DNA from 3 places in the Bacillus pfraonensis genome. Region 2 is predicted to be linked to each of the others. Evidence: riboswitches for the same ligand, from Rfam matches in the RefSeq annotation. Region 2 holds a riboswitch; each other region holds the start of a gene.
The links. A riboswitch is a leader RNA that binds a small molecule or an ion and turns the genes downstream of it on or off. The one in region 2 is predicted to bind thiamine pyrophosphate.
Positions count from the first base shown of each region.

Region 1: linked by a shared signal. The riboswitch ahead of thiC (phosphomethylpyrimidine synthase ThiC) and the one ahead of thiT (energy-coupled thiamine transporter ThiT) in region 2 are both predicted to bind thiamine pyrophosphate.
Region 3: linked by a shared signal. The riboswitch ahead of KFD70_RS25455 (MTH1187 family thiamine-binding protein) and the one ahead of thiT (energy-coupled thiamine transporter ThiT) in region 2 are both predicted to bind thiamine pyrophosphate.

Region 1 is NZ_JAHCDO010000003.1:331,829-335,114, reverse strand. Features, by position in the region: gene lldP (L-lactate permease) at 1-1,153, shown strand, start outside; TPP riboswitch at 1,386-1,501, shown strand; gene thiC (phosphomethylpyrimidine synthase ThiC) at 1,919-3,286, shown strand, end outside.
Region 2 is NZ_JAHCDO010000007.1:49,282-52,567, reverse strand. Features, by position in the region: gene feoB (ferrous iron transport protein B) at 1-760, opposite strand, end outside; gene KFD70_RS08345 (FeoA family protein) at 757-984, opposite strand; TPP riboswitch at 1,184-1,285, shown strand; gene thiT (energy-coupled thiamine transporter ThiT) at 1,381-2,046, shown strand; gene KFD70_RS08335 (class D sortase) at 2,139-2,759, opposite strand; gene KFD70_RS08330 (PspC-like choline-binding domain-containing protein) at 2,928-3,286, opposite strand, start outside.
Region 3 is NZ_JAHCDO010000039.1:9,850-13,135, reverse strand. Features, by position in the region: gene KFD70_RS25465 (ABC transporter substrate-binding protein) at 1-245, opposite strand, end outside; gene KFD70_RS25460 (ABC transporter permease) at 242-1,018, opposite strand; gene KFD70_RS25455 (MTH1187 family thiamine-binding protein) at 990-1,310, opposite strand; TPP riboswitch at 1,414-1,515, opposite strand; gene KFD70_RS25450 (cytochrome-c oxidase) at 1,647-2,027, shown strand; gene KFD70_RS25445 (anaerobic C4-dicarboxylate transporter family protein) at 2,263-3,286, shown strand, end outside.

The DNA of each region.
Region 1 (3,286 bases), on a different contig from region 2:
CGGAGCAATGGGAATTCCGATTACAGTTGCGGGGCAAGTAACGGGTATTGATGCTCATAAAATCGGACAAATGGCAGGACATCAATTACCATTCTTATCATTATTTGTTCCGTTCTTTATCGTATTTTTAATGGATGGCTTCAAAGGGGTTAAACAAACATGGCCTGCATTATTTGTAGCAGGTAGTTCATTTGCAATTACACAGTTTATTACAGCTACGTTTTTAGGACCAGAACTTCCGGATATTACATCAGCACTTGTCAGCTTAGTGTGTTTAGCATTATTCCTAAAAGTATGGCAACCGAAAGAAATTTATCAATCTAATCAAGCGAACGCTGAAGTGGCAGCGACAACAACTGCGACATCTATGCCAAAATTAACGGCAGGAAAAGTTGTAAAGGCTTGGTCACCATTTATTATTTTGACAGTGATGGTTGTGATTTGGAGTCAAGGATTCTTCAAAGCGTTATTTGCTCCAGGCGGGGCGTTGGAAAGTCTTGTCTTTAAGTTTCAAATTCCAGGTCTGCACAATTTAGTAATGAAGGCAGAACCAATTGTAAATAAACCAACGCCTTATGATGCAGTATTAAAGTTTGATATTCTATCAGCAACAGGAACAGCGATTTTAATTGCGTGTATTATTTCAATCCTTGTACTTAAAATGAGCGCAAAACAAGCAGTTGAAACATTTAAAGAAACATTACAAGAATTAAAAATGCCAATTCTATCTATCGGTTTCGTATTAGGATTCGCATTCATCGCAAATTATTCTGGTTTATCGTCAACACTCGCGTTAGCATTAGCAGGAACAGGTGGATTATTCCCGTTCTTCTCACCATTCCTTGGCTGGATCGGCGTATTCTTAACAGGATCAGATACGTCGGCAAACGCATTATTCTCCAACCTGCAAGCTATTACAGCGCAGCAAGTTGGCGTATCAGAAGTATTACTTGTTGCGGCAAATACAACAGGCGGTGTAACAGGTAAAATGATTTCTCCGCAATCGATTGCAATAGCTTGTGCGGCAGTAGGATTAGCGGGAAAAGAATCTGATTTATTCCGCTTCACAGTAAAACATAGTCTATTCTTCGTAATCATTGTTGGGATTATGACATATGTACAAGCTTATTATTTAACTTGGATGATACCGTAAATAAGAAAAAGATGCCCGGGCGGGCGCGTGCGGGCATCTTTTTTGAGATATCGGCGATTTTTTAAATATATCGACTGTTTCTCTAAATATATCGGCGGAAACTACTAACATATCGACTATTCGACAAAGGATATCGACCAACATACAAAAAACGACACATAAAAATTAAGATTCATTCGTTTGCATTTTTCTGATTATCGTGTATGATAAGAAAGTATTGAAAATTAAATCAGTGATAAACTAGGGGTGCCCAAGAGAAGCTTGGGCTGAGAGAGAAGTGCGAGAACTTCTTAACCCTCTGGACCTGATCTGGCTCGTACCAGCGTAGGGAAGTTAACGGCTTTACATAACGATGTCTTTATGAGCCAGGTCCTTGTTTTACTATGGACCTGGCTCTTTTTATTTTGGCATGCGCTGGCCACAAGTTTAATCTCGTCCTTGTCACATGTAAAGTGGAGCCGACTGTTTAGCCCTGACGGCTAAAGTTCTTCCGTACAGAAAGTGTTTTTTACTTTCTTGTGCGGAAGGTTTTTAGATGTGAAGGGCTAGGAGGCGAAGCTGGATCACAAGAAAAGCGGAGGCGGCTCGTTCAGAATGAGAGGGGGATGGAGCTTCAGCCGAAGAGGCGCAGTTTGCCTCGGCGGAAGAAGCGAAGCCCCCGCCCATTCTAGCCGCTGAAGTAAGAATCGAATTGTCCAGAAGATGGCCCAAGACTCTGAGCAAGTTAGATTCAACTGAAATGATAAAGGGGAGGAAACACAAATTATGAAGCAATCTGTTTCAGCTAAGCAAATTGAATTGAAGTCGAGTTTACCAGGGAGTAAGAAAGTCTATGTTGATGGTCCGCATGAAGGTATGAAAGTGCCGATGCGTGAGATTGCACAAAGCGATACAAATGGTGTACCAAATCCACCAATTCGTGTTTATGATACAAGTGGTCCATATACAGATCCTGAGTACAAAGTAGAGTTGGAAAAGGGAATTCCAACGCCACGCCGTGGTTGGATTGTTGACCGCGGAGATGTAGAAGAGTATGAAGGACGCGAAATGAAACCGGAAGATGATGGTGTGAAAGTTGCATCTAATCATACACCTGTGTTTCCGCAAATGGATCGTAAACCACTTCGCGCAAAAGAAGGTGCAAACGTAACGCAAATGCACTATGCTCGCAAAGGTATTATTACATCTGAAATGGAATATGTTGCGATTCGTGAAGGGGTAGAGCCAGAGTTTGTTCGTAAAGAGATTGCGGAAGGACGCGCCATTTTACCAGCAAACATTAACCACCCAGAAGCAGAACCGATGATTATCGGACGCAATTTCCACGTGAAAGTAAATGCGAATATTGGGAACTCCGCAGTTTCTTCTTCTATCGCAGAAGAAGTTGAGAAGATGACATGGGCAACACGCTGGGGCGCAGATACAATCATGGATCTATCAACAGGGAAAAATATTCATACAACTCGTGAATGGATTATTCGTAATGCTCCTGTACCAGTTGGAACAGTGCCGATTTATCAAGCGCTAGAAAAAGTAAACGGAATCGCTGAAGACTTAACGTGGGAAGTATACCGTGATACGTTAATCGAACAGGCAGAGCAAGGCGTTGACTACTTTACAATTCACGCTGGCGTGCTACTTCGTTACATTCCAATTACAGCAAAACGTACAACAGGTATTGTTTCACGTGGTGGCTCGATTATGGCGCAGTGGTGTTTATTCCATCATAAAGAAAACTTCCTATATACTCACTTTGAAGAGATTTGTGAAATTATGAAACAGTACGATGTTTCCTTCTCTCTAGGAGATGGATTACGTCCAGGGTCGATTGCGGATGCAAATGATGAAGCGCAATTCTCTGAGCTTGAAACACTTGGAGAATTAACGAAGATTGCTTGGAAGCATGATGTTCAAGTCATGATTGAAGGACCAGGACATGTACCAATGCATTTAATTAAAGAAAATATGGATAAAGAGCTTGAAATTTGCCAAGGAGCACCATTCTATACGCTTGGACCTTTAACGACGGATATCGCACCTGGGTATGACCATATTACATCGGCAATTGGTGCGGCGATGATCGGCTGGTTTGGTACTGCAATGCTTTGCTATGTAACGCCGAAAGAACATTTA
Region 2 (3,286 bases):
CATTTGTTTTGAACTTTTCAATATACGCTGCACGTGTATTATAAATATGCTGCTCTAATGTACCATCAAGTTCTTCTTCCAGATTAGAGCGAATTGCCACAAGTTCCTTATAAATCGGTAATCTACTCACTTCTTGTTCCACTACTTCATTATTGCTTAAAAATTGAATTGCAAGCCATCTTGGGTATTCATAATTTTCCTTAGTTAAAAATCCCATAATCTCTGCAATTCCTACATCTATTTTTTCACCATATGAAAGAACGAACGGCTTTTTCTCTTTTTTATCACTCTCATGCAAAGTAGCAAGTAACTCTTCACAGCCTTTCCCGCTTCTCGCAACAACAGGAACGACCGTTACTCCTAATATTTCTGATAATCTTTTTACATCAATAACAATCCCGCGCTGCTTTGCAACATCGATCATATTTAACCCAATTGAAACTGGCTTACCAAATTCCAGCAGTTGCAATGTTAAATGCATATTGCGCTCAAATTGAGAAGAGTCAACAATATTCAGCATATGTTGAAATTCTTCTTTTAATAGAAAGTTTGTAACGACACCTTCATCACGCGAGACAGGATTTAAATCATATACACCTGGTAAATCAATTAATGTCCCTTGCTTATTCTTTAACTTACCAATCTTTTTTTCTACCGTTACCCCGCTCCAGTTTCCCACGTATTCATAGGAACCAGTTAACGCATTAAATAATGATGTTTTTCCTGTGTTCGGATTCCCTAGCAATGCAACCTTATTCACGCTAATTCCACCTTTATCATTTTCGCGTCACAATGACGAATACTAATTAATTGCCCACGGCATTCTAGTGTACATGGTCCCTTGAACATCGCTTTTTGTTTTACACGAAGTTCACTTCCTTCAGAAAGACCAAAAGCAGCTAATCTCCGCTTTAACAACTTATCTAACGCCTGTATATTTTTCACTAGTGCCTTTTCACCTATTTTGATGTCAACTAGACTCATAATCCCCCTCCTCAAAAGAGAATGATAATTATTTTCAGATAAATTATATCATATTGCATGAATCACTCACTATAGCATTCCCCTACCTATTTGTTAACATTTTTGAACAATTCTATTTTCATACTTTTTCCGTTATATAAATACCCATTTGCCATTCTCATCCATTTCAATTACAATGAATCTAACAATCAAAGAATCTCGTTATCACAGGGGGAGCCTCGTTGCTGAGAGGGAATATAATATTCCGACCCTTAGAACCTGTTAGTTAATGCTAACGTAGGAATTGTGCAAACGTCGAAATACATCTACCCCATCATTTTTTATTTACGTATTTCATATCTCCCTATGATACATTATTCTTTTTTTGTGCAACTTGGATTTAGGGGGAATGACAATATGCGTAACACCAATTTACAAGCGATGATTGAATCTGCAATCCTGGCAGCCTTTGCCTTGATCATCGACATTTTACCACTATCAATTAAACTTCCAACAGGCGGTTCTGTTTCATTTGCTATGATTCCTATTTTTATTATCGCTTACCGCTGGGGATTCAAAACGGCTTTCTTAGGAGGCTTGATTTGGGGACTGCTGCAAATTGTAGTCGGAGATGCTTATATTTTAACGCCAGTGCAAGCATTCATTGAGTACTTCGTTGCCTTTGCTTTTGTCGGCTTTGCCGGTTTATTCTATCGTCCCATTCAAAAAGCACTTGGAACATCCAGTCCTAGTAATGAACCATCTAGTCTAGGTAGTCGCAAAGATAAATCTTCACCAAAAAACAATCAGGGGAAAAAAGTGGTCGCTTATATTATCCTTGCTACATTTGTTGGTAGCTTTGCACGTTATTTCTGTCACTTTATTGCCGGTGTTATCTTCTTTGGAAAATACGCACCGCCAGGACAGTCAGCTGTTCTTTATTCATTGATTGTTAACGGTAGTACGATGCTTGCTTCTTTCGCTTTATGTACAGTATTATTACTCCTTCTATTTACAACAGCGCCACGCTTATTCAAAAGTGCAGGTGTATATAATATAAACACAAAAAAGAAGAGTGCTTAAATGGCGCTCTTCTTTTTAATTTAGTGAGTTATATCAATGCTCTATTTCACATTCTCTCATTCTAAATAGCTAAAGACAAAAATACTGTAATCTCATTTTGAATCAGTAGCAATTAATTTTGCCTCAATAATATATCGATCCGGGGCATCGCCTATGTAATCAAATGGATAACAAGTCGTCAATGTTAATGTTGGTGCTTCTTTCTTTACAATAACTGTGCGATCATCAGCATCTGTAATCCATATTTTTTGAATTTCATACGAGTAAATTTTATTATCATATTCCACGATAAGATGATTTTTTTCTTTCAGCTCTCCTAATTCTGTAAATACAGTATCACGATGTCCACTTAATACAGTATGTCCTCCTTGGGGTGGTACTGTTGTCATATCACTAACAAACATACCTACACCTTTTTTCAATGTAGTATTATTCGTCCCCCAGTATACCGAAAATTTCTTTTTGATTTTCGGTATACTTAATATAGCTACTTTCTCTCCTTCTTTGTGTTGGATTTGAGAAGAGGGTACTTGAGAATTTGCATTTGTTTCAGTAGCAGTGTCTTTTGATGTTATCCTTTCAAACTGCTTGACCTCTTCTATCGTTAAATCTTGCGCCGAACTTTTTCCTTTGTACCATTCAAAAGAGTAATAAGCACCAACAAGAATACCAATTATCATGAAGGCAACTCCAATACGATTTAGAAATGTCACCTTTAATCCCTCCATTCCTCATTATTATTTCTCTCCTTATATACCCTTTTTAACACCACTTCTCATGTATTTATAAGATATATCCGAGATGCAAAGATAATTTACAAAGCAAAAAAGCTGCCAAAAGTAGCTATTCAACTACTTTCGGCAGCCTCTTATTCAAAATATTTAAAGCATAACGCCATTATCTTTAAATACATACCAAGTACCATTAATCAAGTGTTTGCCTGTTGCCATTGCACCATCAGATTTTAAATAATACCATTTTCCACTCTCTTGTAGCCACCCTGTTTTCATCGTGCCATTCGAATTCATATAATACCAACCTGTATCAGTTCTTACCCATCCAGTTCTCATTAATCCACGATGGATGTAATACCACTTATTTCCTTCTTTTAACCAACCAGTTTTAAATGCTCCATCTTGGTTTGCATATAACCAGCGATCTTCATCCTGTATCCAACCAGTTTGCATAATACCATCTTGACCTAAGTAATAATCTCTTCCATTTACTCTAACATAATCGT
Region 3 (3,286 bases), on a different contig from region 2:
GCAATCATTTGCTCTGCTGATACGTTATCACCTGGCTGAATGATTTCTACATCTAACCCTTGCTTTTTATAGTAATCTTTCGTCTTTGCTACGTATAAACCAGTGTGGTTTGTATTCGGAAACCAATCTAACACAACTTTTACTTTCTTTTCTTTATCTGCACTCTCTTCTTTCTTCGCTGCATTACAACCAACCACGCCTACCGTTAGCAGCGCTGCTAGCATCACTTTTAAGCCTTTTTTCATTTTTTGTCGTCCTTTCTGTATATCCATGGTGCTGTTAGTCTTGCCATAAATTCTACGATAAAATACAAGAGTAATGTCACCATTACGATAATTGCTGCAATGCCAAATACACGAGCTGTTAAAAAGGATTTTGTTGCACGCGTAAGCATGACACCTAATCCTTCACTCGCACCAAGCCATTCCCCAATAATCGCTCCCATCACGCTATATGTAACGGCAATTTTCAGCCCAGAGAAAAAGTATGGGAGCACGGCTGGAAATTTTACCTTTTGATAGATTTGCCATTTGGTTGCACGCATTGTTTGTAATAACTTAAGCATGTTTTTATCTACTGTTTGAAAACCTTCTAAAATACTGAGAGCAATCGGAAAGAAACAAACAAGAATAACGACCATCACCTTTGGAAGCATTCCATATCCAAACCAAATAATAAATAAAGGTGCTAGCACGACAATTGGAATGGTTTGTGAGATAACCAGTAACGGGTTAATTAAAATGCGAAATAACGGAATAACATCCATAATAATTGCAATACTTGTTCCAAGTAAAATCGCAAAAAATAAGCCAATGATAACTTCTTGCAGTGTTTGCATTGTATTTGGTAACAATAAATCTTTCATTCCAATCAACTCTTGAACGATTGCAGAAGGTTTCGGTAAAATCCACGGTTCAATTCGAAATAATGAAACAGATCCTTCCCATATAGCAATGAGAAGGATAAGCCAAATCGTTGTAATTGTTATATTAGATCGTTTCTGGTTTTTCATATTCATCACGGTACTTCCAAACTTTCTCATCAATCGTTACACCAGTACTTGGACGATAATGAATTTTAATAGAAGTAATCACTTCTTCTGCTCCAGCATCGACACAAGCCTGTTGCGCACGCTTAATGACATCAAGAAGCACGTCTAATTCTCCTTCCAGCGTTGTTTCCATTGCACCTACTTCGTAACGAACACCAGATTGTTGCACGACTTCAATTGCCTTATCAACAACGGAATATACATCTTTGTTTTTCGCTTGTGGTACAACTGAAAATGAAATGGTAACTTGTTGTGACATACTAAAATCCCCCTTGCAAAATGTTGTATAAAAAAGAAAAGGCTTTCCTGCAAAATTCGCAGGAAAGCCTTGTATGCAAGTTATTATACAATAACATGTGCTTACATCACTTTAAGTAACTCCCTACGCTGGCATTATCCAGATCAGGTTGAGGGTCGATGCTTTCTTACATCCTCTCAGCCAATTGGCTCCCCGGTCTTAATTCGTTTTCATTGTAGCATGATTTATTTTTTCAAACAAACAAATCCACATTTTTTTATAATATGATACTGCTTACAATCTATTGGTCATATATTTTATCATAGCAAAAATACAAGTATATTAAGGGGGGTAAAAATGGGAATTCGTTTCATTCAAATCTCTTCTATTTATTTTGTCATCGGTGTTTGTATGGGATTATTCATGTCAATTTCATCTAATTTCAAATTGACCGCAGTTCATGTGCATGTTTTATTACTAGGATGGACTTCTATGATGATAGCTGGTATTTTATATTATATTTTTAAAGAAGCCGGCACCTCAAAACTTGGTAAATTACATTTTTGGCTCTTAAATATCGGACTACCGATTATGATGATTGCACTTGCCTTTGAAATTTACGGTTACCATGCAGCTATCCCTTTTGTTGCTGGTGGAAGTATTCTTGTTGTTCTTTCCATTATTATCTTTACTATTAATATTTTTGTGCATATAAAAGAAAACAATAGCATTCTTTAAAAGAAAAAAGCAGAAACGAATAAACTCGTTTCTGCTTTTTTCTTTTCCTCTCTTAATATCCTCATTTCACATTTTCTTAAAATAATTTTACTAAATATAATGAATGTTACTTTTTATGTGTTATATAATAAAAAAGATTTATATAACAGCACTTCATTTGTTTAATTTAATAATTATCACTCAAATTAAATTATTCAAAAATATCTTACCATATGAATTTTGGAGGTATTTTATTATGTTTTGGCTACAATTTCTTACCTTACTAGTCTGCATTTTTATCGGTGCACGCCTTGGTGGAGTCGGCCTAGGAGTAATGGGTGGAGTTGGTATGGCAATCCTCGTTTTTGTCTTCCACTTACAACCTACCGCTCCTCCTATTGACGTTATGCTGATGATTTTAGCAGTCATTACTGCTGCCGGTGCATTGCAAGCTGCGGGCGGAATGGATTACCTTGTCCATCTTGCAGAAAAAGCACTTCGTAAAAATCCAAAGCGCATCACATTCTTCGCACCAATTGTAACTTATTTATTTACATTGTGTGCTGGAACTGGACACGTTGCCTATTCCGTACTTCCTGTTATCGCAGAGGTATCACGCGAATCAGGAATTAGACCGGAACGCCCGATGTCAATTGCCGTTATCGCTTCACAACAAGCAATTACAGCAAGTCCAATCTCTGCTGCAACTGTGGCTCTATTAGCAATGCTAGCTGATTATAAAATTACATTGCTAGATATTTTAAAAGTAAGTATTCCTTCTACTTTTATTGCTTGTATGTTAGCAGCTTTCGTTGCAAGCAAAATGGGCAAAGAGTTAAATAAAGATCCAGAATACTTAAAGCGTTTAAAAGAAGGTATGATTCCTAAACTTGAAGAAAAGAAAGAATTTATCGGTGCGAAAGGTGCCAAATTATCTGTTATTCTTTTCTTATTCGCAACTGTTCTTGTTGTTCTTCTTGGTTCATTCGAAGTACTTCGTCCAGGATGGATGATAGACGGAAAATTAGTTCGTCTTTCTATGCCAAATACAATCGAAATGGTCATGCTTACAATTGCTGCTCTTATTATTATCTTCTGTAAACCAAATGTAGAAAGCATTGTATCTGGAAATGTCTTTAAAGCCGGTGCTACAGCTGTTGTTGCAATTTTCGGTATCGCTTGGATGGGAGACACATTCTTTAACGGAAACTTAAATATGATTCAAGGATCCATTCAACATCTAGTAACAAGTGCACCATGGTTATTCGCTATTGCGTTAT